DNA from 2 places in the Flavitalea antarctica genome. Region 1 is predicted to be linked to the other one. Evidence: riboswitches for the same ligand, from Rfam matches in the RefSeq annotation. Region 1 holds a riboswitch; the other holds the start of a gene.
What was found. Region 1 has a riboswitch for cobalamin ahead of ACX0G7_RS00425 (TonB-dependent receptor plug domain-containing protein). Riboswitches for the same ligand answer to the same signal wherever they lie in the genome.

Region 1 (15,790 bases):
GCTTTATTTTGGCAGGCCACCGTTAATACTGGAAGTGTCCAATATCAGCCTTCAACCACCAAACGCAAGCCCTGAACAAGCCTGGGCACAGGTTGCAAAAGATTTTACTGAAGCCGCAGCGGTGCTGCCGGTCAGTTACGGTAGTACTGATCTTGGAAGGGCAACAAAAGGTGCCGCCTATGCGATGCTTGGCAAAACATACTTACAGCAAAAGCAATATCAACCAGCTGCTGATGCTTTCGCCTGGCTGGTTACGGGCCCTGGCGCATCAAATTATTCTTTGATGACCAACTACGCAGATAATTTTATCATCTCCAAAGAAAATAATCTTGAGTCTGTTTTTGAAATACAATTTGCGTTAAGGGACGATGAGAACAGCGATAATGACGCCGATGAAGCAGCCCGACCAAACCCCGGTGCGTCTATTGCAAAATTTTACGCTCCCGGCGGTGGCCCGGGATTCCAGGATGGTGCGGCAAGACGTTGGGTGATCGATACCTTCAACCTGGAAAAAACGGCTTTGGGTCAGCGTGATCCAAGAGTGGCGGCAACATTTCTTTTCGACTCAACCGATGTAAGGGGGCCGCAGTTTACACAGATCTATGGAGTATCTCATGCCAGCCGCTATGGTACGGGTGGTGACTCCAAAAAAGTCTGGTACAGGAAGCTGCTGAATGACCATTGGCGCGATTTCGAAAGTTTCAATTCGCCGAATAACTACCGGATGGTGAGATATGCAGATGTACTATTAATGTATGCAGAAGCGCTGAACGGACTTAATCAAACAGCTGCAGCCTATACTTATGTAGATCGTGTGCGTGTCAGGGCCGGTTTGCTGCCCCTGAGCGTGGTAAGACCCGGATTGAATCAACAGCAATTTCTGAATCAGTTAAAACATGAACGTATTACTGAGCTTTCAGGCGAAGGATGGAGATTTGCTGACCTCGCACGTTGGGGAGATCTCAGTCCTGCACTCGCAGTAAGAGATCCGGAATTCACTAACTTCCGGGTTGGAAAACATGAGTGGTACCCGATCCCGCAATCTGACATTGACCTGAATCCAAACCTGACCCAGAACCCGGGTTACTAAGGACAGTAATGACTTGAGAAGGGGTCTCACATTTTTTGATATAATCTGGCGATGACGATAGCTTATTTGCGTAAATACTTTTTACTGGGGCTACTGGTTTCGGCACTGGGATGCGACAAAGGTTCCGGTAGCGGTAATCCTTCTGTACCGCCGACCCCGGTACCGGTTAACACCTTTACTAATCCGTTGCTTGGTTCGGGTCCCGATCCCTGGGTGATCCGGAAAGGAGATTCATATTACTACACCCATACGCAAGGAAATAAGATTTCATTGTGGAAGACTTCAAGAATGTCGGATCTCAAAAACGCACCGGTCCAAACAGTGTGGTCCACACCTTCGGGCGCAGCAAATTCATTTAATGTCTGGGCACCAGAACTGCACTTTATTGAAAATAAATGGTACCTCTATTACACCGCAGGTGCTTCACAGGATTTGGCCACTCAACGGATATTTGTCCTTGAAAATCCGAGTGAAGATCCAAGAACGGGTACGTGGATCGATAAAGGAAAAATCTCTGATCCCGGCGCCGACTTCTTTGCCATTGATGGTACCATATTCACGCATAATAGTAAGCACTATCTTATCTGGAGTGGACAAGCCTCCCCAACCGACAGGAACCAGCGTTTATACGTCGCCGTTATGAGTGATCCGTGGACTCTTTCAGGCGGGCGCAAACTCATTTCATCACCAGAGTTGTCCTGGGAATTGAATGGTGCACCACCTGCTGTAAATGAAGCCCCGGAAATCCTGAAGGGTCCATCAGGCAGGATCTTTCTGATCTATTCTGCAAGCGGTTGCTGGACGGATGACTATGCACTCGGAATGCTTTCACTAAAAGAGGGGGGTGATCCACTAAATGCGTCGGACTGGACAAAATCACCCCAGCCCGTATTCATAAAAAACACCTCAAACGGAGCTTATGGACCTGGCCACAACAGTTTTTTCAAATCCGCTGACGGTAGTGAAGATTGGATCCTGTATCATGCTAATCCTGCAAGTGGACTGGGCTGCGCCGATATGAGAAATCCGCGCATGCAAAAATTTGCGTGGAAGGCTGATGGCACACCCGATTTTGGACAGCCGGCAAAGATTAATACAGCTATTACTAAACCTGCCGGAGAATAACTGCAACTTTGGAGAATAACCGCAACTTTGTGTACCAATAATTCAAACCAATGCGAACGATATCAACGTTTTTATGTAGCATGATCTCATCAGTTCTTTTCAGCCAGCAACTGGTAATGCGAGGTGATCATCCGGATCCATCTGTTGTAAAAATAGGTGATACTTACTGGGCCAGTGCCACAACCTCGAACTGGCTTCCCGCTTACCCGCTGTTATATTCAAAGGATCTGGTCAATTGGTCAGGCAAAGGTTATGCATTCACAGAAAAGCCTGATTGGGCCGATTTCTACTTTTGGGCCCCTGAAATTTCATATGATAACGGGAAGGTATACATCTATTATGCAGCACATAAAAAGAACGGCAATCTTTGCCTTAGCGTTGCCAGCGCTGATAAACCTGAAGGACCATATAAGGATCATGGTCCACTGATGTGTGAAGCCGCCGGATCAATTGATGCTTTCCCTATGCGGGATGAACAAGGGAAATTGTTTATGATCTGGAAAGAAGACGGAAACAGTGTAAAACAACCGACACCGATTTGGATCCAGGAAATGAACGAGGAAAGAACCGCATTGATTGGTGACAAGAAAGAATTATTCCGTAACTCATTGGATTGGGAGGGCAATCTTGTTGAAGGCGTTTCCATGATGAAAATCGGGGAATACTATTATGCTTTTTATGCGGCTGCAGGATGTTGCGGCGCAGGATGTAATTACCAGTCTGGTATTGCCCGGTCAAAGAATTTACAGGGGCCGTGGGAAAAATATGCAAAGAATCCTGTATTAAAAGATTCAGAAAAATGGAAATGTCCCGGTCACGGAACCCCGATTGAAAAAGATGGGAGGTTTTATTTTCTGTATCATGCGTACGACAAAGAATCCAACATATTCACCGGGAGGCAGGGTTTATTGCAGGAATTCAGATTGACAAATGATAAATGGATTGAATTTATTAGTTCAGATGAAACGATGTCCGGTATACCCCGGGCTCCATCTTTTTCGGACCCTTTCGACGAAAAAAAACTGAATGAGCGTTGGCAATGGAGCGTATTCCAGTCTCCGTCGGTCGTGTTGAGTGATGGCAATCTGAGTTTGAAGGCAGATAGTCAGTATCTCTCAGGATCCTACCTCGGTACAAAGGTGTTGAGTCGCGACTATGAAGCGGTGGCTGCTATTGATCCACGAACCACTGCTGCGGCTGGCATCGGAGCTATTGGCGATGATAAAAACACGATCAGTTTACTGAGTGATAAGGGCAAATTGAAAATTGTGATACAGCGCGAAGGCAAGGAAACACAATTACTGGCAACCACTTTGCCCCGCGCGAAAACTTTGCATTTAAAAATGTCCGTAAGAGATAACAGCAATTTTAGTTTCTCTTATAGTGTAAATGGTAAAAATTTCATCTTATTAAACAAAAAGCCTGTAGACGGCACTTACCTGCCTCCGTGGGACAGGGCCCTGAGGATTGGTCTGATCAGCAAGGGCAGCCCGGATAAAGTGGCAGTGTTCAGGGAATTCAGATTAGACAACAAGCCTGGTGCGAATTAGATACCAATTATGCTGACATCTGAAATACCTGCCCATTCTGATGACTCCACATGGACTTAAAAACATCACTATTGGAAAGTAACTGATCAAAACTACCCTGGTCAATTATCTTTCCCTTATCCATGATATAGATATAATCAAAGTTCTCGAGCAGGTGCAGGCGGTGAATTGAAGAGATAACGACTTTATCGCTGAAAGCTTTAAACAAGCGCTCGTAGATATGGTATTCCGTTTTAGGATCTATACTGCTTGTCGGTTCATCCAGCAAAATGATATTGCTGTCTTTCGCTGCTAAAACACCCCTCGCCAATGCGAGTCTCTGTTTTTGTCCACCTGAAAGGTTCACGCCTTTTTCGCGGATGTCAGTCATCAGTCCTTCCGGCATCTGGTTGATCACTTCATTTAAATGTGCGATCTCACAAACGCGTTTGATCTCTTCATCCTTACACGGCAGACCAAGTGTGATATTATACCTGATCGTATTTTCAAAGATCTCCGGCTCCTGTGGAAAGAGGGTAGTTGATTCATTAATTGAATCCATAAAAAATGGCAAACCGTCTATCATCACCGTTGCTTCCTGACCGGGATCATACAACCCCCGAAGGACTGACATCAGCGTACTTTTGCCGCTGCCACTTTCACCAATAAGCGCTATTTTCTGACCCTTCTTCAACTCAAGTTTTAATTTATGGAGACTTTGAGGTTTGAACTCTTCGGCATAAGCGGCCCTATGTGAAAAGCTCAGGTGATCTATTTGTATCGAAGACCAGGTGCCTGGCAGGGCGACGGGGTGATCGGGACGATGCTGCGTGGTATATGCGGCGGTGATCTCTTCCGCACCTTCCATATTGGTTTGATGCTGCAGCAACTGGCTATACTGGCTTGCCACATTCTGGAACACACTGGTAAACTGGTTAACATAGCCAAGTAAGGTTACCAGACCTGCAATATAAAATACACCACCAGGCGTCCAGTTCTGGTACACGTAGCCCAAAACTATTACGCAATAAATAAGTGTGATCATCATCTCAGCAGTAAACCATTTCCATTCATTGATCACTGCATTTTTCCGGAAAGGCCGCGCAACTTTTTTCAATTTATTAAGGAGTCCTTTCTCCATGCTATTCTCTAAACGAAGCGTGATTACTGAGCGAATGTTTGAGAGACTGTCGAACAGGTTAGAAGTAACCTTGTTCTCTTTAGCATTCACTTCCCGCAGCGACTTAATAAAAGGTTTATCAAACTTTGCGATGATCATCACGGTAATGATTCCGATTGCAATTGCTATTGATCCAAATAAAGGTGAAAAAATGATGATCGCAATAACCGAAAATACAAACTTTGTTAAGGTATGAATGTAAGTGAAACCTCCATCGAAAAAACCCCTTAGTGCTTCGTATGCCTTTTTGATCCGGCTAATGGTTTCACCGCTGTGATTATCCTGGTGCCATTTAACGGGAAGATGTAGGGTCTGATGATATTTTTCCCGCATGAAATTACGGCTCAACGAAAATGCAAGATTTCGTTCCATCACTCGTGCCGGTCCGTGAAAGCACCATTCAACAAATTTTAGCAAGAAATAACTGGCAACAAAAAACATGGTGTACTCCAACATCCTGGATGTATCTTTTTGGGCTTTGCCAACAAACCAGCCTAATAACAAAGGTCCGAGAGAGTAGATGGTGTTCGAAACAAGAAACATCACATAAATCAGGACAAACTTTCTGCGGTCTCTGGCCGCATACTTCCATGAAGATTTCAGGAGGGCGGAATAGGGGTTTTTCATTCTCCGGGGGTTTAGGATACTCAGCTCTAACGAAGCGTTTCTACTACTTATTTGAATACTTTAAATTATTCTGTAAAATTATAATCAGCTGAATTACGGTAATAATCGTCCTTTAAACAATTGCATAGATTTCGTAATTCTGCTCAGGGTTTTTATGTATTGGAGAAAATTTTGTGATAAAAAGTTTTCGCCCGGGGTGACAAGGAAAAGCCGCGATCAGGAAATCATTCGGGTGTCAGATAAAAATAGGTGTCACCGGAAAATAATTAAGATGTGACCAGAAAATAAATAAGGTATGATGAGGAAATCTCCTACAATATTTATGTTGGGATAGAAAGTATAAATGATAAATTGCAGTTGTCACCTGCTTCAATACTTCATCCAAATAAGCTATAAATATGAAAGGTCAATGGTCAAGGAGAAAATTTATCGCATCCGCAGTATCACTCACCGGTGCGACACTCGCATCGGGCTATGTATCAGGTTTTCCGGCTATAATCAGGAACCTTGGCAAACCAAATTCATTATTTAACGGGGTACAGGTTGGAGTAATAAGTTATTCATGGCGTAGCATGCCATCATCGGTTGAGCAAATCCTTAAATACTGTGTAGACTGTAATATCAGCGCAATCGAGCTGATGGGTAATGCTGTCGAAGAGTTTGCCGGTGCACCGGTGGGTCCAAAGTTTGTTCCCGGTCAGAAGCCGACACCCGAACAAGAAGCTGAGCGGGCGGCCCATGCTGCTTCCATGAAGGATTGGCGGGGTGCGGTGCCAATGAAGAAATTCGAACAGGTGCGTAAAATGTATAAAGATGCAGGCGTAGGTATTTACGCATACAAACCGTCTGCACTCGGCGTTAAAAACAGCGACCAGGAAATTGATTATGCATTAAGGGCGGCAAAAGCACTTGGATCTAACCAGGTTACTGTAGAGCTGCCTCGGAATGCGGAACAAACCAAAAGGCTTGGGGACATGGCCACGAGACACAAAATTTATGTGGGTTATCACGGTCACTTGCAACAGACCATTACGGCCTGGGACGAAGCGTTGGGCCAGTCAGCTTACAATGCCCTGAATTTCGACATGGGTCATTATGTTGCTGCCGGATTTGATCCGATTGACCTGATCACAAAAAAACACCGGAACATAGTGAGCATGCACGTAAAGGATCGTAAATCAAAAGAGAATGGCGGAGCGAATGTTTCATGGGGTGAAGGAGACACCCCGATAGTCCAGGCGCTTCAGCTGATGCGAAAAAACAAATATCGTTTTCCCGCAACCATCGAGCTGGAATACCCGATTCCGGAAGGTTCGGATGCGGTCAGGGAGACTGCCAAATGTGTGGAATTCGCCCGGAAAGCATTAGTGTAAACCCTGTAATTGTAGAATCCAAAATGATGATCCGTGTTGGCACAGTTTTTTATTATGTGTGGAACATCCAAAATCACCCATAATCTTTTCATTGTATGCCCGCGACTAAACTCCAGAAAACAAAGCCCAAGAAAGTATTGCTAGTAGAAGATGAAGCGGACATGTGTTTGCTTCTGAATATCATGCTTACCGGTGACGAAATGGAAGTGGACCATGTAAAGTCCATTACTGCTGCCCGGGAATATCTTGATGTGGAAAAGCCGGCCGTGGTCCTGTTAGACAACCGCTTGCCTGATGGACTGGGAATCGACTTCATTAGTACAATTAAGAAAACCCATCCCGAAACAAGAGTCATCATGATATCAGGCACGGATGGTGCCGCTAAAGACCTGGCGATTGAAAACGGGGCCGACGCCTTCCTGGTCAAACCCTTCACCCGCGTTCATTTGTATGAATCCGTAAAAAGTCAATTGCAGTAAAACACAAATAGAGCAAACAACATGTCCCGGCCTGATCCGGGACGTGTTGTTTTACGCTTTACCTGCTTCCCAGCCAGCAGACAGATTTTTTCTCCAATTATTATTACATCGTTAATAGTCCGGATCATACTTAGCTCTGATTGATGGACACTACCCGCTCTGAAGGATGGATACTACTGTTTTAGGATGTATATTTGCGTCCCATATTATTTTGTCATTTAATAAGACAGGATAACGATCAATATAAATTAATCCAACAGACAAACAGTATAAACTTCATGACAAATAATAACAAGCCGGTTAGAATACTCGTAGTAGGATGTGGTAACATGGGCGCTTCACACGCGACCGCATATGCAAACATCGAAGGTTTTGAAATTTGCGGACTCGTTTCTACCGGGAAAAGCAAACAAGTGTTAAATGATAAACTTGGAGGTGGATACGCGCTCTTTAGTGATTATGAAGAGGCTTTGTCATCTACCAAACCTGATGCAGTTTGTATTTCAACGTATCCAGATACGCATGAGTCATTCGCTATCACGGCCTTTAAAAACGGCTGTCATGTATTTATTGAAAAACCATTGGCAGATACTATTGAAGGAGCAGAGCGGGTGGCAAAAGCTGCAGCGGACGCTGGTAAGAAACTGGTGATCGGGTATATTCTCCGTTATCATCCCTCATGGATGCGGTTCATAGAACTTACACAACAAATGGGTAAGCCACTGGTAATGCGAATGAATCTTAACCAGCAATCTCATGGTAACATGTGGACCGTTCACAAGAACCTGATGAATAGTCTCAGCCCGATTGTCGACTGCGGCGTGCATTATATAGATGTTATGTGCCAGATGACAAGGTCTAAACCTGTAAAAGTTCATGCAATCGGTGCCAGGTTGTCCAACGAGATCCCTGAAAGCAATTACAATTATGGACAACTTCAATTAAAGTTTGAAGATGGATCTGTTGGCTGGTATGAAGCGGGATGGGGACCAATGGTTAGTGAGACGGCTTTTTTTGTGAAAGATGTTTTCGGGCCAAAAGGTTCCGTTTCTATCGTTGCTCAAAACGCTGGTGGCACAGGTAAGTCTGATAATGTCGAATCACATACAAAAACAGAATCCATCCGTGTTCATCATGCTGATATAGACGGTAGCCAGGAGTTTACCAAAAAAGATGAGTGGATAAATCTTCTTGACGAACCGGACCACCAGGAACTCTGTAACCGGGAGCAGGCTTTCTTTTTGAAAGCTATCCGGGAGGATCTGGATCTTACGGACTCAATCGAAGACGGGATCAACAGCCTGCGTATTGCTGTTGCCTGTGACGAATCTGTAAGAACAGGGGAGATAGTTACGCTGAAATAGCCACGCAACTGTTATAAAACCGCTCCAGCATTATTATCAGCTTGCTGAGTAGTTAGTGACATTGTCTTTGTTTACACCGTCGGAGTTAGCTTTTGTCTTTGTTAACCACTCGTCGTAACACAGGATGGTTCATCAGCCTGTGTTAATCCCGTTTTAGTAAAGTAATCTTTGTTAACCAGTATCTGTTAACCATTCCTTGTTGCACAGTGTTTGCTCACACAGTTTTTGTTCACACTTCTGTATTATTAGCACCCAGGTTAAAAAGCCGGTGCTCTGACATCCCGGCATCGAATTGGGTGATCGCGAAAAAGTTCGCAGCTGTTCAATCTAAAAATATATATTTGCCGCCAGTTATTGGTTTCCGTGTTTCGCGGAATTAAAAGGGAATCCGGTTCAAAACCGGAGCTGTTCCCGCAGCTGTAAGAAGCCAAATAGCGATCTCATCTACTGCCACTGTTGTCTCATCAGGAAACGGGAAGGCCGCCAGATCGCGCTTCAAGCCAGAAGACCTGCCATAACTATCATCAGTCACATGCTTTCGTGGAAAAGGCGGTGAGGATAAGCAGTTATTAATAATGTTCATTTTTTGTAAAAGAGGATTTTTTGTTGTATATCGCTATGCATGGGTATCATTAGTCGCTGTGATGAACTCAGTATTATGCTATATACCTGTTTCAGGAATTGCGCAGGATAAAGACTCAGCCGCAATTCTCCGTACCGTCACGGTGAGCGCAGCAGGCAAGCCACAGTTATTCAAATCAATCACCCCGGTCCAGGCTTTTGATAGAAAGCAGCTTGACAATATCAATGCTTACTCAATAGGAGATGCGGCACGCTATTTTTCCGGAGTGTTAATAAAGGACTATGGTGGTACCGGTGGCCTCAAGACAATTTCAGTAAGAAGCCTTGGAGCCGCACATACAGGTATCCTATATGATGGCATCCCTGTTTCGGACCTGCAGACAGGACAAATAGATCTCAGTCGCTTCTCAACAACTTTTGTTCAGTCTTTACAGCTGCACCAGGCTGGAATACAGGAAACTTTGGTTCCGGCAAGGGCGGCCGCGGCAGGAACAACCGTTGCCATCGAATCCAACACATATGACCTGGCAGGTGTTGGAACTGTTCGCTGGCAGACAGGCATAAAAGCAGGTTCATTTGAACACCTTCAGCCGTTCGCCGGTTTGTACCTTCCTTTGAACGACAAACTTGTCCTAAGCGGAAATGTGGAGGCTACTTATTCGACCGGCAATTACCCGGTCACGATTGAAAACGGGAATCTGTCATACAAATCAGAAAGAAACAACTCGATCGTGCGTGCCGTGCAATCCGAAGCGAATCTTACCTATGTTTTCAACGACAGTGCAAACTGGCAAACAAAGATCGGATCCTATGTTTCTGAACGGGGATTGCCGGGCCCTATCGTTTTCTTCAATGATCGCTCCGTTCAGCAATTATCTAACAGCGACCTATATGCGCAGACGAGATTCAGGACAAAAATACGGACGCGCACAAGCCTGGTTATTTCAGCAAAATATCAATACAACCGTACCAGGTACACCGATCCGGATTTTCCTAACAACCAGGGGGGACTTAGTCAGGACTACAGGCAACAGGAGATCTATCTTAGTGCGGCCGCCAGTCATAAAGCCGGGAACAAACTGGTTATTGCGGCATCATCAGATCTCGCATATACTTCACTAAAAGCCAACACTACCAATTACAGTTCGCCGGAGAGAATAGCGACCTGGAACAATTTGTCCTTAAATTATAACACCGGCGCGTGGCAGTTTAAGACATCGGTATTACACAACTATGTTGCTGATCACACAAACAATGGTGCTCCTTCCTTTCGTAATGAGTTTACTCCAACGATAGCTTTGAGTGTAAAGCCGGGTAACAATGGACCTTTACTTGTCAGGGGATTTTATAAGAAATTATTTCGAATGCCCACTTTTAATGACCTCTTTTATACCCTGATTGGTAACAGGTCACTGAAGCCCGAGTTCGCAGATCATTACAATATCGGTATAAGTTTTACCAAAGCCTATGATCGTGCTATAAAAAAATGGGGGGCAAGCCTTGATGCTTATCATCTGAAGGTGAAAGATAAAATCGTTGCCGTGCCAAACAGGAACCTGTTTGTGTGGACAATGCTCAACCTCGGTATTGTTGATATTAACGGCGTAGATCTGACGACGGAACTTGATGGGAAGCTTTCCCCTGAGATAAACTGGTTCACGAGAATAGCATATACCTGGCAGCGCGCATCAGACAAAACCGATGCCAACTCAACCACCTATAATAACAGGATCCCATATACTCCTAATCATTCAGGTTCAGCCCTGGTTTCATTTTCTTACCGTAAATGGACCGCCGGTCCCGGGCTGTTGTTTTCTGGCAAACGGTTTACACTGGGAGAAAATAATGCTTTCAACAAATTGGATGGATGGATCACCTGTGATGTTTTTGTGGCAAGGCAATTCAGGCTTTCAAAATCGCTGTTGACAGCTAAAGCTGAAATAAATAATATCAACAATGAACGGTATGACGTGGTGAGTTATTACCCGATGCCGGGAAGGTCTTACAAAATAATTTTAACTTTTAATAATTTATAACTCAAGATGAAAAAGTCAAGCGTTTTTTTAATGGCTGGTATGATTGCAATGTTCGCTGCTTCCTGTAGTAAAGATGATGTGGGTGGACAGGAGCAACCAAAGATCACAAAGGGCCTGTATGTACTTAACGAAGGATTATTCAGTCAGAACAACACCACTCTTACTTTTTACAATGCAGCTAATAATACGACCAGCACTGACGTATTTGCAACTGCTAATGGAAGTGGACTCGGCGATACCGGCAATGACCTGATTATTTATGGGGCAAAGATCTATATAGTAATGAACGGTTCAAGCTATGTACAGGTTTCAGAGGCTGCAACTGCAAAAAGCCTCCGGAAGATTGAACTGAAGACGACTTCAGGTGCCCCAAGATTGCCACGGTATGCACTCCCTTATAAAAACAAGGTGCTTGTTTCATCCTATGACGGTACCGTAGCGGTGATAGATACGAATTCACTGCAGGTTGAGAAATTCATAACGGTTGGTGCGAACCCGGAAATGATGGCCATTGCGGGTGATAGATTATTTGTGTCTAATTCGGGCGGTTTTAATCCAATTCCTGATTCAACTGTTTCAGTGGTTGATCTTACAACAATGACGGAAATCAGGAAGATAACAGTAGGTGTAAATCCTGGTGGAATTGCTGCAGATGAGGCTGGAAATGTTTATGTGGCCTGTACAGGCAACTATGGAAGCATCAAGCCCTCCCTGGTCAAATTTAATGCTGCCACCGGATCGATCATTAAAAAAGCCGATACAACGGTCGGAAAGATGCGTTTCTATGAAGGTCAGCTATTGGTTACCGGCGGGTATCTTGGGGTGAATACAGTAAGACTGTTGAATACAAATGATTTCAAACAGGCTTCTCCGAATTTTGTAACTGATGGTACTGCAATTGTGTCGCCTTACGGTCTCACCATCGACAACGCCACAGGTGAAGTGTTCGTGACTGACGCAAAAAACTATACCATCTCGGGTGAAGTGTTTTGCTTTGATAAGACCGGTAAGAAAAAATATTCCTTTTCAGTAAGTCCCGGTGTAAATCCTAATAGCGTAGGTATCTGGAAAGAATAGGAAATTGCAATGGTGTCACTGCGTCCGGATGTTAGGATTTTCGTAATAATATGATTTATCAAGAAAGGCAGACACGGAATCCTTGCTGCTGAAATCTAGCTCAATGATATCCTTGATGGCCTGTTTCTTATCTGTAGCCCGGTTGTAAAATGCCCGGCAGATCGTATAGCCCATAAAATAACCTAAATCCGGGTGGTCTGATTTTTCGCCATTGTACAGCCAGTTTGAAATCGATCTCCGCCACATTTCATTTCGAAAACGGAGTTTCAGGCTTGTTTCATTATTCTGGCCGTAAATCATATAATCGTTGAGGTTCTTTTGACGCGTAACCAACTCGGCAATGAAGTCAGCGGATCCTTCCTGGAGGCATTGGGCAAGCAGGGAGGATCCTTTCTTTTTTTGTTGCGTATGCACATACTCATGAATATTCAACCCGACAATATTCCCATTGATCTGGCTACTGAACACTGAGCGGAGCCAGTTACTGAGCTCCGAAGCATCAGTACCGGTGTCTGCGGCAGCCATCTCTGCGCCGATCAGCACCATATTATCTGTTGTTGTACCACCTGATTTCAGCCCGCCGATAGTAAAATAAATTCCTGCAGGTCTGATCGATGGATATAATAACCTGAAACGGTCGACACTTTTTTCAATCTGGTCGACCTGCGACTTAATCGCAAGCGTATTTTTCCGAACGCTCTTCCAGAATGCAGGATAGTCATTGATCAACCTGATATAATTTTCCGCTGAATAATTCCTCGCATTGATAAACGCTTTTAATCCTTCTGTGCCAACATCGATATATAAGGTCTGCATGAAGTTTATTTGCTTCCCGCGGTCGTCTGTTGAAATAACGCTATCGTATGCTTTCCAGAAATTATCAATGTCTGATGTATATACAACGTTTGTTTTTGCAGGCTGACCCCGTCCTGTATGCGGTAACAATGCCAATACGTGTCCGAAGGCCACAGCCAATATCAAAACAGGTTTATGTATCGTCTTGAGCATTCAGATTTTTATTTACTATTAAGATACGAACCTACTTCCCCGGAGGTTTTCTCAGCCTCGTTGAATGTAGCATTTTCACTTTCCAGGTATCATTCTCTTTGACCACCACTGCACTTTCCAGCCAGTTTATGTCCCTTTTCTGTCCGTTGAACTGAACATGTGCGGTGTTGTAATAAGCAATCCAGCCTGTGACACCGGTCAGTTGCTGGCTCAAAAAACGGAATTCATTTGTTCTTTTAAAATCCTGGTTTTTCATGGGTTTAATCGCCTTGACCAGTGAATCCATATTCCAAACCAGGCCATCTTCCAGGAGAAGAAAATCTTTTGTTACATTGGCTACGATCTTGGCTGAATCGATTTCTGCTATGCCATCAAATAATCGGACTACCGACTGTTGAGCACTCAGCGAATCTGCGCTGCCTTGGTTCTGGCAAAATGAGTCTGCCACGAACCCGGTCAGCAATGAAAAGATGAACAATATCTTCATTAGTACATATTTGTTTTATTTCCTGTAATAAGTTACGATGAAAATTATTAAAATCGGCAGGCTCTACCAACCTTATCCGAACCATCGATGTTTGAAAAAAAATAACCAGGCAGAGCCTGGCTATCATGATAAACATACATTTCCTATTTTGAATTTACTGCCTTACTTCCATGGATCCAGTACCACCTTAACGCAATCCTCGTCCTTATCTTTAAAAATCTTATAGGCATGGGCGATTTCCGAAAGTGGCAGACGGTGGGTAATGATATCTTCAAGCACTACCTGACCGCTTACAACATACTCCAGCAGTTTGTCAATGTGCTTATGTGCAGGCGCCTGGCCACCTCTTAACGTAATCCCTTTATCGAAAAACTGCCCTATAGGGAAATTATCATAGCTAGTCGGATAAACGCCGAGCACCGGTACTATGCCTCCACGTCTCACGGCACTCATACAGGCCTCAAGCACCTTTGGCGAGCCCTTCTCGAAATTGATCACTGCCTTTGCTTTGTCAAGAATAGTTCTTTCGGGCTCAAATCCAACTGCTTCCACACAAACATCTGCACCCCTGCCCTCAGTCATTGAACGAATTTCCTCAACCACATCCTTCGCATCGTCCTTCCACAATATTGTTTCACAACCCGCAGCGGCCTTTGCCTTTGCTAATCGGTATTCAAGCGTATCTACAATAATGACTCTTGCCGCTCCGCGTAGCCAGGCACTCTTTGCAGCCATAATCCCAACCGGGCCCGCACCGAAGATTGCCACTGTCTCTCCGCCCTTTACTTCGCCCCAATCAATGCCAGTATAACCTGTGGGAAAAATATCAGTCAAAAACAACACCTGTTCATCAGTCAGGTTATCAGGCACTATGCGCGGCCCATAATCTGCATAAGGAACACGCACATATTCTGCCTGGCCACCGTCGTAACCACCATACAGATCTGTATATCCAAACAAGGCGCCCCCTTTCTCTGTGAGCAAACCACCTTCAGGTCCATAATTTTCGGGATTGCTGTTTTCACAGTGTCCGGGCAAATGGTGATTACAAAAAAAGCAGGTGCCGCACGCTATCGGAAATGGGACCACTACACGATCACCCCTTTTCAGGTTCTTAACGGCTTTACCCGTTTCTTCAACAATGCCCATGAACTCATGCCCAAGGACCATTGGCCGGGGCTGGGGCAAACCTCCTGAATAAATGTGTAAATCAGAACCGCATATAGCCGTCGCCGTCACCTTCAATATGACATCGCGGTCTTCCTGTATGATGGGATCATCGACTGTATCATAAGTGACACTACGTGGTCCGTGAATCCGTGCTGCTTTCATGTAATTTTAATTTAAATCTGTAATAAGCCATTGCGATTACAAAGGTCATAAAACACATGCCAGTCGGATAGCCAAACTGTTAGTCAGCTGGCACGGAAACTTTCCCGTTGATTCGGCTAAGTCCCGTTTATAATAAGCAATAAAATACCCAGTTACCTGTTCCCGGTAAGAGGAGAGAGCTGCGCCGGCTCGTAATTCGCGCTTTGCAAGAATCAGTACATAGTTGCCATTAATCATAGTGAGTAATGACTGTCATCTGTTCTGGATGATTGGCTATCTGACTTTTAGTGATAACCGGTGATAACGGCCATTATTCCGACCTCAGGCTTTTGATCGGGTTCGCTACGGCTGCCCGTATTGCCTGGAAACTTATCGTAATTAATGCAATCAGGAAAGCAAGAATACCGGCAATAGCAAAAACTGTCCAGGTGATACTGCTACGATAAGAGAAGTCTTCCAGCCATTTATACATAAAGTACCAGGCAACCGGTGTTGCAATAA
Region 2 (15,790 bases), on a different contig from region 1:
TTCTGACCTTGTATTAAGGGAGGATGGTAACGAATATGAATATGTCAATTATGTGCAGGAAGGCGGGGGTGTTCTAGGTATCGCATTGATAGGTTACACTTATGCATTAGAAAAACTGGGTTTTCGTTTCCTCAGGCTGGCCGGTACGAGTGCTGGTGCGATTACCACTATGATGCTGGCGGCAGTTGACAGAAAAAATTATCCTGGCCATGACTTCAGGCTGCAGTCCGAGATCATGCTACATGAGTTGATGAGTTATGATTTGTGGCACCTGGTAGACGGGCACTGGCTGGCGAAAAGGTTGATCCGGATTTTTATTAACTACCGCTTCGGCACCCGTTTGTTGAAGTTCCTTGTTGGCTGCTCTGTGGTTATACCGATCCTTTATGCGTTTTATATAATCATTGTTCAGCAGGTTGATAACCATTTGGTTTTTTCGCCACTGTTTACCGTTATACACAAAATATTCAGCGCATTGGCCCTGCTTTCAGTGATTGCCCTGGTGATACAATTATCTATTTTCTTTTATTTCAGGCTCCGGTTCGCGCGTGCCGGTTTTGGTATCAATACAGGCAAAAATTTTCATCAGTGGATCACAGAGATCTTACAAAGAAATAACATAAGCACGCTTGAACAGCTGGAAACGAAGATTACAGAGCGATATGGGAACATTGAAATGCGCCCGGAACGCATCGCACAAAATATTCCAGGGGATGATGTTTCGGTTCCTTACCCTTATCTCACCCTCGTTGCGAGTGACATCACCGCGCAGACAAAAGTGGAATTTCCACTAATGGCGGCCGACTATTGGGCGGATCCTCCTTCCATCAACCCTGCGGATTTCGTGAGGGCCTCAATGTCGATACCGATCTTTTTTGAACCGTTCCGTGTAGCCGTACCGCAACACGTCCAGAATACCAGCCGGCTACAAAAGATGACTGCTACACTAAGGGATAAGAAAACAAGTGCACCGAAGATTTCATTGTTTGTGGATGGCGGAATATTGTCAAATTTCCCGATTAACGTATTTCACAACTCGACGGTAGTGAGTTCAAGATTGCCAACGTTTGGGGTAAAGCTGGAAGATGATAAACATATCAGTCCCGGAAAAGAAGAGCCTGAATCAAAAAGCTTATTTCAGTATTTGATGACCGTTTTCAGTACGGTAAGATTTTATTATGACCGCGATTTTCTGAAGCGAAACGCCATGTATGAAAAGTGCATCGGCTATGTGGATGCTGCTGAATACAACTGGCTGAATTTTGGAATGGATGAAAAAGCAAAAAAAGAGTTGTTTTTAAGAGGAGTACAAGCGGCAAAAACTTTTTTTCTCGGTGGTAAGGTTTGGGTTGATGGCAAAGAAAAAGAAGTTCCCGGTTTTGACTGGGAAGCGTTTAAGCTTGAACGACAGCGCCTGTGATCCTGCCCGCAGGTGGCCGGAGTTCATGAAGAGATCCGGACCACCTTTATCAGAAGCCAGGGCAGGTAATAAGAATACGAACACCCGGAGCTTTTAGATTCAGATGATTAACACTTTTTTGAGTAAGTGTTTGCACTGGCAAACCTTGCACCAAATTCGTCAAGTGCCGATGAACGAAAGTCAGTTCTGACGGGGGTTTCATGGGAATTTACAAGTCCAGCCAGCCATTGGGGACGTGGAACAGTTATCAACACGGTGGGGATATTCAAATCCCCCGGGGATAGCCGCGTTTCCTATTTTTGAACCTGTCATTTGGTTCCCGCATGGGCGGGACTAAAAGGGAAACCGGTGCGAATCCGGTGCTATCCCCGTAGCTGTAAACTCCTTGGTGCCATGAGTTCCGGGCCGTTCAAACTACACACCACTATCAATATTATGATGGGAAGGTAATGAACGGCGGAGTAAGCCAGAAGACCTGCCAGGTGACAAACACTGTCCGCTTTCGGAGGAAAGGCCAAAGTGACTGGATTTTTATTTCAACCGGTTATGCTTTATTGATGCCTCCTTATTGTGTCTGCCGACAGGCAAATAAAATTGTCATCTACTAAATACACTTGCGATGGAAACTGAATTGTTGTTAAGAGAGAATAAGGATCGTTTTGTTATCCTTCCGATTAATTATCCCAAGATCTGGGAAATGTATAAAAAGCACGAAGCCAGCTTCTGGACTGCTGAGGAGATTGACCTCAGTGGCGATATGAAAGACTGGTCGTCTTTAAACGATGGAGAAAGACATTTTATTTCACATGTCCTCGCTTTTTTTGCTGCCAGCGATGGAATCGTAAATGAGAACCTGGCCGTAAACTTCATGAGCGAGGTTCAGCTTCCGGAAGCACGTTGTTTTTATGGCTTCCAGATCATGATGGAAAATATCCATTCCGAAACTTATGCCTTATTGATTGATACCTATATTAAAGATCCCAAAGAAAAAACACGTTTGTTCCATGCCATTGATACCGTTCCTGCGGTAAAGAAGAAGGCTGAATGGGCACTTCGCTGGATAGACCAGGGAAATTTCGCAGAACGCCTGGTGGCTTTCGCGGCTGTTGAAGGAATCTTCTTCAGCGGAAGTTTTTGTTCCATATTCTGGATGAAAAAAAGAGGGCTTATGCCGGGCCTCACATTCAGTAATGAACTCATAAGCCGTGATGAGGGACTTCATTGTGAATTTGCATGCCAGTTGTACAGCATGCTGAGTAACAAGCTTTCCCAGGAACAGGTTCATAAGATTATCTCAGATGCGGTGGTGATCGAAAAAGAATTTATCACCGAGGCATTACCTGCTGCACTGATAGGCATGAATGCAAAGCTGATGCAGCAATACATCGAATTCGTTGCTGACCGCTGGCTTAGTGAACTTGGTTATGACAGGATGTTTAATGCAACCAATCCTTTTGATTTCATGGAAATGATCTCACTTGAGGGTAAAACTAATTTCTTCGAGAAACGTGTAGGAGATTACCAGAAAGCAGGTGTCATGGCAGGAAATAAAGACTCCCAGACCTTCAGCCTTGAAGATGATTTTTAATTGAACTGAGCGCAGGAATACTAACCACGGATACTATATACAATACCCATTAAATGTTAACGATATGCAGGTAATAAAAAGAAACGGAAAAAAGGAGTCTGTAAAATTTGATAAGATTACAGCCCGCATTGAAAAACTTTGCTACGGATTAGACAGGAGATTTGTCAATTCGATAGACGTAGCAAAAAAAGTGATTGAAGGATTATTTGATGGGGTTACAACTACTGAACTGGATAACCTGGCAGCGGAAACTGCGGCTTCGTTAACCGTCAAACATCCTGACTTCGCACAGCTGGCCAGCAGGATAGCAGTTAGCAACCTGCACAAAAACACCATCAAAAGTTTCTCAAAAACAATGCATTTATTATACGAATGCGTTGATAAAAAAGCAAACAAAAAAGCACCGCTGTTATCTGATGATGTCTGGGACATCATCCAGGAAAATGCAGAACTGCTTGACAGCACAATCATATATGACCGCGACTATGGCTTCGATTACTTCGGTTTCAAAACGCTCGAAAAATCCTACCTGTTAAAAGTTGATGGCAAGGTGGTAGAACGCCCGCAACATATGTACATGCGTGTTGCAATCGGCATTCATAAAAATGATATTGAATCTGTGATCAGCACTTATCATATGATGAGTGAGCGCTGGTTCACACATGCCACCCCCACCCTGTTTAATGCCGGCACTCCAAAACCACAGATGAGCAGTTGTTTCCTGCTGACTATGAAGGAAGACAGCATCGATGGTATTTATGATACACTGAAACAAACTGCAAAAATCTCACAAAGCGCCGGTGGTATTGGTCTTGCTATCCACGGCATCCGTGCAACCGGAAGTTATATTGGTGGCACTAACGGTACAAGCAATGGTATCATTCCTATGTTGCGTGTATTTAACGATACTGCACGTTATGTTGACCAGGGCGGCGGCAAACGTAAAGGCGCGTTCGCAGTTTATCTTGAACCATGGCATGCAGACGTATTTGCTTTCCTTGATCTCAGGAAAAACCATGGTAAAGAGGAGATGCGTGCCCGCGACCTGTTCTATGCACTCTGGATCTGCGACCTGTTTATGAAACGTGTTGAAGCAGATGGCCAGTGGAGCCTGTTCTGCCCGCATGAAGCACCGGGATTGCAGGATTGCTGGGGTGAAGAATTTGAAGAACTGTATGAACGTTATGAAAAGGAAGGCCGTGCAAGAAAAACAATAAAGGCCCAGGATCTCTGGTTCGCCATACTTGATGCACAGATCGAGACAGGCACTCCTTATATGCTATATAAAGATGCTGCAAACAGGAAAAGCAATCAGCAGAATCTTGGCACCATAAAAAGTTCGAATCTCTGTACAGAGATCATGGAGTACACCTCTCCCGACGAGGTTGCCGTTTGTAACCTCGCATCCCTCGCCCTGCCACGTTTTGTTATTGATGGCAGTTTCGACCATGACAAACTTTATGAAGTGACCTACCAGGTGACCAAAAACCTGAACAAGATCATCGATAATAATTATTACCCGGTTGAAGAAGCAAGGAACTCTAATGTGCGCCATCGCCCGATTGGGCTGGGGGTTCAGGGATTGGCTGACGTGTTCATCCTGCTTCGGCTTCCATTCGAAAGCGACAAGGCAAAAGCGCTCAACAAGGAAATTTTTGAAACCATCTATTTTGCCGCAATGACCGCTTCCAAGGACCTTGCTAAACTGGAAGGTTATTATGAATCGTTCCCCGGTTCACCAGTGTCAAAGGGTATATTCCAGTTTGATATGTGGAACGTTGAACCCACCCTGCGCTGGGATTGGTACACGCTGAAGGCTGAAGTCATCAAACATGGCGTAAGAAATTCTTTACTCATTGCACCTATGCCTACCGCTTCTACCTCGCAGATACTCGGCAACAACGAATGTTTTGAACCCTATACCTCAAATATCTATGTCCGTCGTGTTCTGAGCGGTGAATTTGTGGTGGTAAATAAACATCTTTTGAAAGACCTGGTAGAGCTGAACATGTGGAACGACGACATGAAGAACCGCATATTGACCAACAATGGATCCGTCCAGGGAATTGATGGAATTCCTGAGAACATTAAAAACATCTATAAAACCGTTTGGGAAATCAAGCAACGTAACATCATCGATATGGCTGCTGACCGGGGAGCGTTCATCTGCCAGTCCCAATCGTTGAACCTGTTCGTCGATTCACCATCCAGCAGCAAACTTACCTCAATGCATTTCTACGCATGGAAGAGTGGGTTGAAAACAGGTATGTACTACTTAAGATCCAAAGCCGCAAGCCAGGCAGTCCAGTTTACTGTTGAGAAACAGGGTGGAAAAATGGTTGAACCCATGATCAACCAGCAGTCCCTGGGTCAGCCTGTGGACGCCGAAATGCCTGCGGGTGCTGTGTGTACCATGGAAGAAGGCTGTGTAACCTGCAGTGCTTAAACACGCTTACTTGTTCATTGTAATACCACCAGGTCTTCCTTACGGAAGCCTGGTTTTTTTATGCCAGGAATCACAGACTGAACTATCTGATAGTCAACGCTAATCATAAATGTTTAATCTTAGAATATATTATCAGAAATTAAGGATATTTGGTGTAGAAATTAGTCTACAACCCTTATGCATAGGCCGGAGTGACATCTGGTTTGAAAATTGATTTATTGCCATAAGTTAAAGAAGAAGCGATAAATACCGCAGAAAACACGAATGCTTTCATGCCCCATATGAACTGGATTAGCCCGGTCATAGGCCCATAAAACATACTTGTATGAAGAATCAGAAGAATATTATTTTCATCGTCGACGATGATCCGGACGACAGGCAGATCATTTTAGACGCGTTTATCGAGAACGATTTCAATATTGACTATGTATTCATCGAAAACGGAGATCAGTTAATCGAATCACTTAATACACTACCACGGGAACAATACCCTTCTTTGATACTGCTTGATCTGAACATGCCTGGAATGATGGGTCTGCAGGTTTTGAAGGAGTTGAAGGCAAACCGAAACTGGAAAGCGATTCCCGTTATCGTGCTAACAACTTCAACACTGGAAAAAGACCGTGACTCTTCCTATGAGATGGGTGCAAGTTGTTTTCTCCGTAAGCCCGTCGCCTTTGAAGAGCTTGCAACCATGACATCTTCTATCGTGAACTTGTGGTTCAACGATAAAAAAATACACCAGAACGCGGACATTTAATACGCTTTCTTCGTGGGCGTTGCTGCCTGTAAATGCCTCACTGTATCAGGCTCGCAAATAAATCAGTAAATTGCGTTGTTTTTAAGTGTAAAATCAACCGACTGATGCATGATAAATTGCGTGCCCTCGCCCGCGAACTGGATGGAGAGTTATATGATGATGATACAATGCGGATTCTTTACGCGACAGACGCATCAGCATATCGTGAGAAGCCTCTCGCTGTAGCTATTCCCAAAACAAAGGATGACCTTAAGAAACTGATCGCTTTTGCTGACCGCGAAAATACCTCACTCATTCCAAGGACTGCAGGCACCTCGCTGGCAGGACAGGTAGTTGGCAGTGGCATCATCGTAGACGTTTCAAAAAACTTCACCTCTATCATCGAGATCAACCCGGAAGAAAAGTGGGTGCGGGTTCAGCCAGGTGTTATCAGGGACGAACTGAATATTTTCCTGAAACCCTATGGATTATTTTTCGGGCCAGAAACCTCAACCGCAAACCGGGCGATGATCGGTGGTATGGTCGGTAATAACTCCTGTGGTTCAAATTCTGTGGTTTACGGAAGCACACGCGAACATTTAATTTCCGTGGACGCAATTCTGAGTGATGGCACTGAAACAGTTTTCAAATCAATAGGACTGGAAGAGTTTCATGCGAAATGTGAAGGAAACAATTTAGAGGCGGGAATTTATAGGACCATGCGCTCACTGCTTGGTAACTATGAAAATCAGCTGGAAATCAGGAAGGAGTTTCCAAAGCCATCTATTGAACGTCGCAATACTGGGTATGCCGTCGATATGTTACTTGATATGGCTCCGTTTACGGCCGGAGGTGCTCCATTTAATTTTTGCTCTCTTATTGCAGGCAGCGAAGGCACACTCGCTTTCATTACAGAGATCAAGTTGAATGTGGTCCCCTTGCCCCCTAAAGAAACCGGCTTGCTCTGTGTTCATTTCAACACCATTGACGAATCGCTCCGGGCTAACCTCATCGCACTGAAATACAAACCCAGCGCCAGCGAACTTATTGATCATTATATACTGGAATGTACAAAAGACAACATCGAACAAAGCAAAAACCGCTTTTTTGTTAAGGGCGATCCAGGCGCGATACTTGTTATCGAGTTCTGCAGATCAGCCCGGGAAGAGATCGTTGCTATCGCAGCGGATATAGAACGTGAAATGAGGGACCAGGGTCTTGGATATCACTTTCCGCTACTCTTTGGTGCAGACACAAAAAAAATCTGGACACTTCGCAAAGCGGGTCTCGGATTGTTAAGTAATCTTCCGGGTGATGAAAAAGCCGTCCCGGTAATTGAAGACACTGCTGTTGACGTAAATGATCTTCCTGCTTATATCCGTGAGTTCAATATCATTCTGAAGAAGTATGATCTTTACTCTGTTCACTATGCCCATGCCGGCTCGGGAGAGATACATTTAAGACCCATAATAAACTTAAAGACAAAAGAAGGAAATGAATTATTTCGCTCCATTGCCGCGGAGATCGCAACGTTGGTAAAAAAATACCAGGGTTCTCTCAGCGGTGAACATGGAGATGGAAGATTGCGGGGTGAATTTATCAGGCAAATGGTTGGCGAAAAAAACTATAAGCTGTTACAGCAGGTAAAAAGCTGCTGGGATCCAAAGGGTATATTCAATCCTAACAAAATTGTTGATACGCCACCCATGAATACGATGCTCCGGTATACACCGGGGCAGCAAACACCGCCATTGAAGACGATATTCCGGTTTAACAATCAGAATATACTTCAACATGCGGAGCAATGTAATGGCTCAGGTGATTGCCGGAAAACGGAATTGTCAGGCGGTACGATGTGCCCGTCTTTTATGGCCACAAGGAATGAGAAAGATACAACAAGAGCCAGGGCCAATATTCTCAGGGAGTTTCTCACCAATTCCACGAAGATCAATCGTTTTGACCATCCCGAAATAAAAGACGTCATGGATCTTTGCATCAGTTGCAAAGGATGTAAATCGGAATGCCCGTCTAACGTCGACATGGCAAAACTTAAGGCGGAATTTCAGCAACATTATTACGACGCTAACGGTGTTCCTTTCAGGTCCAAACTGATCGCAAACTATACAAGCTCCTCTTCATTGGGCGCTATAGTACCCGGCTTATATAACTTCGCCGTTACAAACAACGTGATTGGCAAACTGATAAAAAGGATCGCAGGTTTCGCAGTTGAAAGGTCTATGCCTACCCTGGAAAAAGAAACACTGCGAAGCTGGTATAAGAAACATCGGAAACAACCTGCGCGTTTTCAGGGAGATCCAATCCCCGAAAAAACGGTTTACTTTTTCTGTGATGAATTTACAAACTTTAATGACACTTCCATTGGCATCAAGGCTATCATGCTGCTGGAAAAACTGGGGTACAATGTAGTTATGCCTGATCATATAGAAAGTGGCCGCACCTGGCTTTCCAAGGGCCTGGTACGTAAAGCAAAAAAGATCGCTGAACAAAACATCCGCATGCTTGCACCATTGGTATCAACCGACCATCCGTTGATAGGTGTAGAGCCCTCTGCGATACTTACTTTCCGCGATGAGTATATGGATCTTGCTGATGAGGCTTTACTCGATGATGCGCGGAAGTTAAAATTAAGCTCCTTTATGATTGATGAGTTTATTGCCATGGAGATTGATAAAGGCAATATTACCAGTTCGCAGTTTACTACAGAGGCCCGCAAAGTCGTTCTTCATGGACACTGCCAGCAAAAGGCTTTGACTGGTGTCACGTCTTCGGTTAAACTGTTATCATTGCCGGCAAATTACCAGGTGGAGACGATACCATCAGGTTGCTGCGGCATGGCAGGATCTTTTGGGTATGAAAAGGAACATTATGATATATCTATGAAAATCGGGGAGCTGGTTTTATTCCCGGCGGTCAGGAAACAGGGACACGACGTTATCGTTGCGGCACCCGGAACAAGCTGCCGCCACCAGGTTAAAGATGGAACAGGGGTGAAAGCGTTGCATCCTGTCGAAGTGTTGTACCAGGCCTTGATCCCGTAGCGGGTTTTCTCCCGCCTTTCGATTCTGTCAGTTCAATATAAATCGGGGTTCGGCGAATTACTCAGCATAAAATACCCACAAGCCATCTTTACCCCCGACAACCACATCTTTTTTTCCTGACTTGTCCAGGTCGGTAACGGCGAAGTAATTTCCAGTACCCTTGCCGGTTCCTTTGGGACCGAAGACAATGGTATTTTTATCAAATGATTTTCCGTTCCATTTGTAATAATACAAACCATAATCATCTGCAGCGCCTGCATCCTTATCATCGTGGGCACGATAACGTTTACCGGTGATCAGATCGGGCTTGCCATCATTATCAATGTCTTCCCAAACCAGGGTATGGAACTGTGAATGTTGTGCATCGATGCTATGTTTTTTCCAGGTTCTCGTCTTATCGGTCTTGTTATACTGTTGTTCATACCAGTCAAGCCCGTATCCATGGCCCTGTCCGACGATCATATCGCTGTTGCCATCTCCATTCAGGTCAGTGACTATCACGGGTATACCGGTCTCGCCTAAGCGAAATTCAGGGTGAAAGGTCCATTTTTCTTTCCAGGGATCTGTGGGTGCCTCAAGCCATCCATCCGGCAACACAAAGTCACCTCTCCCATCCCCGTTTATATCCCCAAAGCCAAAACCATGGCCCTGTTTTTCATGCAGCACAAATTTGTCGAAGGTGCCGGTAGCCTTATTCAATCTGAAGCATAATAATGGGCGGTTGGGATTATTAGGTATGATCTCGATCGATCCGTCACCATCTACATCCCAGGCACGGGTAGTCTCAACGTTTCCGCATTCAGCAATGACGTGTTCGGGCCATTCAACTTTTTTACCTTTTGGATTTTCGCGCCACCTGACCGTGTTCCCCCACCAGCCACCGGTAACAAAGTCGAGATATCCATCGCCATTTACATCGATGGGGATAGTAGAAAAATCATCATAAAACTCGCCCTGTTTCCTTACTTCGCCTATCTTAATTTTTTCTTTGAATGCCGGCCCCGGATACCAATAGGCCCCGGAAATGATATCGTCGTTTCCATCATGATCAACATCGAAGACTGCCGCTGTCTCGTAAGCCTCAGATGAGATGATCTGTTTACGGAATTTTAAGGGATCAGGAGATGGAAAATCTCTAACCACTGAAGTGATTGATGCCGCATTTTCACCGGCGCTTTGCGGCAAACTGATATTATTATTAAGGGATAACAACAGTGCTGTCAGTAACCACTCCGGTTTATATGTTAACATAGACATTACTTTTTTTGAGGCGATTTAATATATCCTAATCTACCCTGGATTGCTTCGAATGCGTTTACAAGATAGACCAATGGTGCGTTCCAGTTGATAGCAATTTCATTGCTTGCATAAGAACAATAGTCATCCACATAAGCCGTCTCGGGATCCCTGAAAGGATAACTGCATTTATCCTGCATGCCGGGATTTGGTCCTCCTGCAAGTAAGCCGGGTACCGGCTCCGCTACCCCGTCTGCTTCTGATGGACGGTGATGCGGATGTTTCGGTGAACGGCTGCCAAAGCCGGTTACGAAATGATATCCTGTTGCATTGCGGCCGCATAGATAATCGAGGTTAGCCAATGCTGCATTTGCATACCTGACTTCGCCTGTCAGCTTCCAGGCGTTGATCATCAGAATTCCCTGGTTGGCAGCATTTGAATTTGATCCCCAGTTGAAATCGGATTTTCGGGTGCCCATCACTGTTAGGAATGCATTTCCTGGTACGAGGGAGCAATACTCATCAGCTAGTTTCAACAGGTTATTTTTTAGACTGCTGACTCCTGGTTCATTTTTGCCTGATCGCAGTAAGGAGTATATACCAAGCATCTGCACCTTGGACCAGGCGGGTAAGCTGAAGACGGGCCCGGGGGCGGATGTCAACTTGGATTCGTATTGCCTGTCGGCCGTAGTCAGATACAATTCAGCTGCTGCCCAGTACCATTCGTCGTCAAGATTCCGGTCGCCATAAGCACCGGTTGTAACCTTTGGCAGATGCAACAGGTTCATAGAATCCTGGTTATAAAGCACCGCCGGATTGTTAACCGACCAGTTCCAGGATCTTTTTGCTGCATTCAGACAACTGTCGCGCAGACCAGGCAGTTGTTTCTCAAATTTAGCGAGGATCCTTGCAGCCTGGGCCATCACAGCCGAAAAGTCTAAGGTCGCGGCCGTACTTTTCTGCACAGCATAACGGGTCAGCTTCGTGATCCCGGGCATAACGGTACCGTCAAAAGCCGCATTCGTGCATTTATGATATACACCTCCATCCTGCGGATCCTGCATGGTCAGCATCCACCGCAGGTTATATAATACCTCATCGAGGATATCCGGTAATTGATTGCGTGATTCGGGAATGCCGACGTTTAGTGTATCGAAATACACACTGAAATCTTCATAAGCCGACAAAAGCGTACCCATCGTGATACCAGAGTTAACGATATATTTATTGTAATCCCCGGCATCGTACCATCCACCGGGGGAAGAGATAACTGTGTCGCCCCCCTGTTGGTTTGTCCTGGCCGATGAGTGGATCACGACAGCGGTATCAGGGTGACCAGCAGCACGGGCCCATGGTCCGGCATAAGTCTTATCCAGTGGCATCGACACACGCTGGTAATAAAATCCCTTCAAAGAAGCAACAGCCAACCCGCTGTGTATTTTTGGACCGATAGAGAACTCCAGGCTGGTTCCTTCCCGGCCATCAGAGTAAATATATTTGCCAGGAGTTGAGACCATCGAAAAATCGGCTACCTGGGTTTTTAAGCTTGAGTTGGTTGACTGTTTTAATACAGACGGCTTGCCCTTGAAGACAATTTTTTTTGATTGGGCGTTTCGAATTTCAAAACCGGATACCGGCTCATCTGTGAAAAGTACTGCTATTTTTGGCGAAGCTGTGTAGAAGCCAGTTTGATTTATGGCAACGGTTGGTTTCTCCTGCCCATAACTGCTGCCGCACAACACAGCAATTACAAAAAATAATATTCCTTTTATCATAAAGTTGGAGTATCGCGATTTCGCCATGCAATTAAAGAATCGAAATATCGGCAGGCAGTTAAAGCGTCGAAAATTTATCACCCACTTAAAGTATAGACATTTTACCATGCCATTAAAGTATGGAAATTTACAAGACTTTCCCGGGAAGCTATTTATCAAGCACTTTTAAAAAATGATTAGCGACCTGTATTCCCTGCTCCCTGCCGTTTACGATGGCATCCATGAAATGTATTCCGCCATAAAATCTCGAAATCCCTGCTTCATCCGCTGCCTGCATAAACGAAGAAAACTGTCTTGATGGCAAACCGAATTTTACCTCCACCGTGTCCGTGTAATCAAACTGATTACCAAGATATTTTGTCAGCACGGTAGCCGCGGCGGCTGATATCGTAGAATGGCCGCTCGGGTATTCCGGGAAAGGAGGTGTTTGTAACAAAGGGACCCAGGTGGGATCTTTATATTTACGGATTGCTGTTTCGGGCCTGATCCGGTTACTGCGAAACTTTTCATCCCAGCACGCAAGGAATCCGTCCATCAGCACAAGCGATACATAAGTATGGATCCGCAATGATTCATCAAATGACTTATTTGCCTTTTTACAGGCGATGCCGGTGATGCCCATCCAGTGTGCACCGGGCGAGATCTTTTTGAGACCAACCTGCATATGGCCACCATCCTGCAAAGCAAAAGGGTTACAATCCCAATAGGCTGCAATCAAAAGGCTGTCTGCCGGAAATTTATTCCCATGATTATAGTTCAGCATCATCTGCTGAAAAAAAACAGAACTGGTATCTTTTGAAAAAGATTGAGGAGGTGCAGGTTTGAACTGGCTGCTGCTATCGAGGCTAAAAGATCGGATAGTATGAAAATAGGGTTCAACAGCCGGCATAAACCCCGGAGGCGTCGGATACCAGGACCCATCCTCTTCTAAAGGTGAGTATCTTGGGAAGTTGGAGATCTTGTTATAGCCATCCGACTTAGCGTATTGAAGTATCCTTTTGCTGATCGCCGAGGCGTAATCAAGCGAGGCTTCTATCTCATCTTCAGAGTACCCGCGCTCAAGACAGGAATCAAGTACAATATCACGGTACTTTTCCAGCAATTTGCCGGAGGGTTGCATTTTTGAGGCAGTGGCAATCATAGCCAGCAAGGCCGACAAACGGTAATCATAACCGCGGATTGAATCTGGCCTTTTCAAAACGGGATATTCGTTTATCCTTCCTGCCAGCCGGATGTAGCTGCTGTCGTGCTGTGACATGATCTCGTAGCCCGACAGGAAGGTATAACCGAAAAAACGGGCAGCGAGTGGCGGACTTGTTACATCATGTAACATAAGCTCACTCATTTCGCCGACAAAATTCCCGATATCCTGGTTGGTCAGCTTCGAGGTTTTATCATTTTTGCCTGAACATGCAGACAGATAATATAAGCCACAAAAACAGACAAACAGCAGCGTATACAAGCGGGTTATATTCATGTTCGTCAATTACGATGATAAGCAACGATCTTACGATCAGTTCCGAAAAGCACCTTGTTGTTCAGAATCATAATACTCCTGGTATCACCTCTTACATTGAAGCCCGATACAGCTTGTGAAACAGGCAGGAAGCCCCCTTTTCCATCGCCGCTCAGTAACAGCCCATAATTTGCGTCTGACTTCCCAAGCCTCAGCCTGGGCTTATTGATGTTTCCACCGAGGATCAAGTCTTTAAAGCCGTCTTTATTGTAATCTGTTATTCCGATGGCGTATACAGGTGCCAACTGGGCAGCTGCTGGTAATGGTTTAAAGGAAAACTTGCCGGTGCCCGTTCTCATAAAGAATCCTGTTTCAAATGTATTGGCAATAAGATGCTCCGCACCCTGCAACTGCTCCGGATCGAAGATGTCATTCAGTGTTGTGTTGGCATATCCTTTATAATCGGTAAACCGGGTACGCATGGTACTTATCTGGTCAAGTAATTCGTCACGCGTAAGATAAGGGTAGGACTTTCCCTGGATATAACAGAGCAGAATAGGATCCACGGCTCCGTTATCGTCAAAGTCTTTATAATACATTTCAGCCGGCTGCTTTTCACTTGCCCTGATCTGTGAATTGAGGCCATAGTTTGCAGCGATCAATTCAGTGTTGCCATCATTATTAAGATCTGCTGTATCAATTTTATTCCACCATCCATGATAATTTTTGTCAACGTAGTCGCTGGTACGATTCGTGAGTTTACCTTTCTCGTTAATGAATATGGTCAGGGGCAGCCATTCGCCTACGACCGCGAGATCAAGTTCCTTATCACCATTGATATCCATAAAAATGGCATCGGTAATCATACCCAGTTTTTGAAGAGAACCTCCTCTCGAGTCGATTTCATTCCGGAACTTTCCTTTTCCATCATTAATGAGCAGATAACTTTCCGGGGTTTCGGGATAGCGTCCCGGAATTACCCGCCCGCCAACATAGATATCCATAAAGCCATCGCCGTTTACATCCGAAGTTGCAACGCATGCTTTACTACTGGTCATCGGCGGCAAAGCATCCTGGCTTTTTGAAAATATCCCTTTACCATTATTCATATACAGCCGGTCGCGGAGCAATACATCACCTGGCACATAGTTATGATACCCTCCGGAAGCGACATACAGGTCCGCGTGACCATCATTGTTAGCATCGAAAAATATCGCATCTGCATCTACGCTGCCTTTATCTGCCTCAAATGCAGGTTGAGAAGACCGGGAAAATTGCCCGTCAGATGCCTGGAAAAGAACAGATGCAGCAGCTCCCTCTCCGCTACCTGCAAAGATGTCTTCGAGTCCATCTCCATTCACGTCGGCTTTCGCGAGGCATGGCCCGTCGGATGACAACGGGTTCGCCATTAGTGGTTGGCGTTTGAAGTCATTGAACTCTTTAACGTTACCTGTTGGCAGTTCCGCGAAAGCAGCCTGGGTAAATATTCCGGAAGGAACCGCCGGTTGCTGGTATTGTTGAGTGGCCGATGCCTGCTTTATGTTCAAGAGCTGGTTGGACTTCACATTTTTCATCAGTTCTGTGCTTCCCCCGGGCCAGACGATCCGCAACGAGTCAATCACCTGTTCTGCACCGAGCCCAAAATGCAGGATACCTGAAACGACAGACTGGTAACCCCGGTTGGGCATCTGCTCAAGGAACTGAATCTTGCCTTTGGTATATATTGTCACCTTTGCTCCGAGTCCCTGGGTATTGGCGCCGTTTCCTGTTAATTGAACCCTGAGATAATTTGCATTCGTGTTTTTTGCTTTTTTGTTTTCATACACAAAAGCCGGTTTGTTGATATTATTGATGACCAGGTCAAGGTCACCATCATTATCGAGATCAGCATACACCGCTCCATTGCTATTGGCAGTACTATCGAAACCCCAGACTTTACTCTTGTTTTGAAACCTTAGTTTACCATCGTTTCTGAACATGTAATTAGCAAGTGATGAGGAAGGTATCTGTTGAACAAGATTGTAGATATCCTGCCGCATAAGATTCCGGTTCTTCAGGAAGTCGCCCATAT

Region 2: another riboswitch for cobalamin. It lies ahead of ACX0G7_RS09265 (ribonucleoside-diphosphate reductase small subunit); the one in region 1 lies ahead of ACX0G7_RS00425 (TonB-dependent receptor plug domain-containing protein).

Annotation. Positions count from the first base shown of each region.
Region 1 is NZ_JBTLQG010000001.1:117,049-132,838, forward strand. Features, by position in the region: gene ACX0G7_RS00390 (RagB/SusD family nutrient uptake outer membrane protein) at 1-1,090, shown strand, start outside; gene ACX0G7_RS00395 (glycoside hydrolase family 43 protein) at 1,142-2,215, shown strand; gene ACX0G7_RS00400 (family 43 glycosylhydrolase) at 2,296-3,765, shown strand; gene ACX0G7_RS00405 (ABC transporter ATP-binding protein) at 3,773-5,551, opposite strand; gene ACX0G7_RS00410 (sugar phosphate isomerase/epimerase family protein) at 5,950-6,924, shown strand; gene ACX0G7_RS00415 (response regulator) at 7,020-7,403, shown strand; gene ACX0G7_RS00420 (Gfo/Idh/MocA family protein) at 7,682-8,767, shown strand; cobalamin riboswitch at 9,106-9,297, shown strand; gene ACX0G7_RS00425 (TonB-dependent receptor plug domain-containing protein) at 9,412-11,385, shown strand; gene ACX0G7_RS00430 (YncE family protein) at 11,392-12,462, shown strand; gene ACX0G7_RS00435 (gliding motility protein GldB-related protein) at 12,478-13,470, opposite strand; gene ACX0G7_RS00440 (nuclear transport factor 2 family protein) at 13,502-13,957, opposite strand; gene ACX0G7_RS00445 (zinc-dependent alcohol dehydrogenase) at 14,120-15,289, opposite strand; gene ACX0G7_RS00450 (ABC transporter permease) at 15,600-15,790, opposite strand, start outside.
Region 2 is NZ_JBTLQG010000007.1:63,895-79,684, forward strand. Features, by position in the region: gene ACX0G7_RS09260 (patatin-like phospholipase family protein) at 1-1,420, shown strand, start outside; cobalamin riboswitch at 1,717-1,917, shown strand; gene ACX0G7_RS09265 (ribonucleoside-diphosphate reductase small subunit) at 2,040-3,008, shown strand; gene ACX0G7_RS09270 (ribonucleoside-diphosphate reductase subunit alpha) at 3,073-5,454, shown strand; gene ACX0G7_RS09275 (response regulator) at 5,780-6,214, shown strand; gene ACX0G7_RS09280 (FAD-binding and (Fe-S)-binding domain-containing protein) at 6,319-9,252, shown strand; gene ACX0G7_RS09285 (FG-GAP repeat domain-containing protein) at 9,310-10,503, opposite strand; gene ACX0G7_RS09290 (glycoside hydrolase family 9 protein) at 10,509-12,263, opposite strand; gene ACX0G7_RS09295 (vanadium-dependent haloperoxidase) at 12,412-13,740, opposite strand; gene ACX0G7_RS09300 (VCBS repeat-containing protein) at 13,746-15,790, opposite strand, start outside.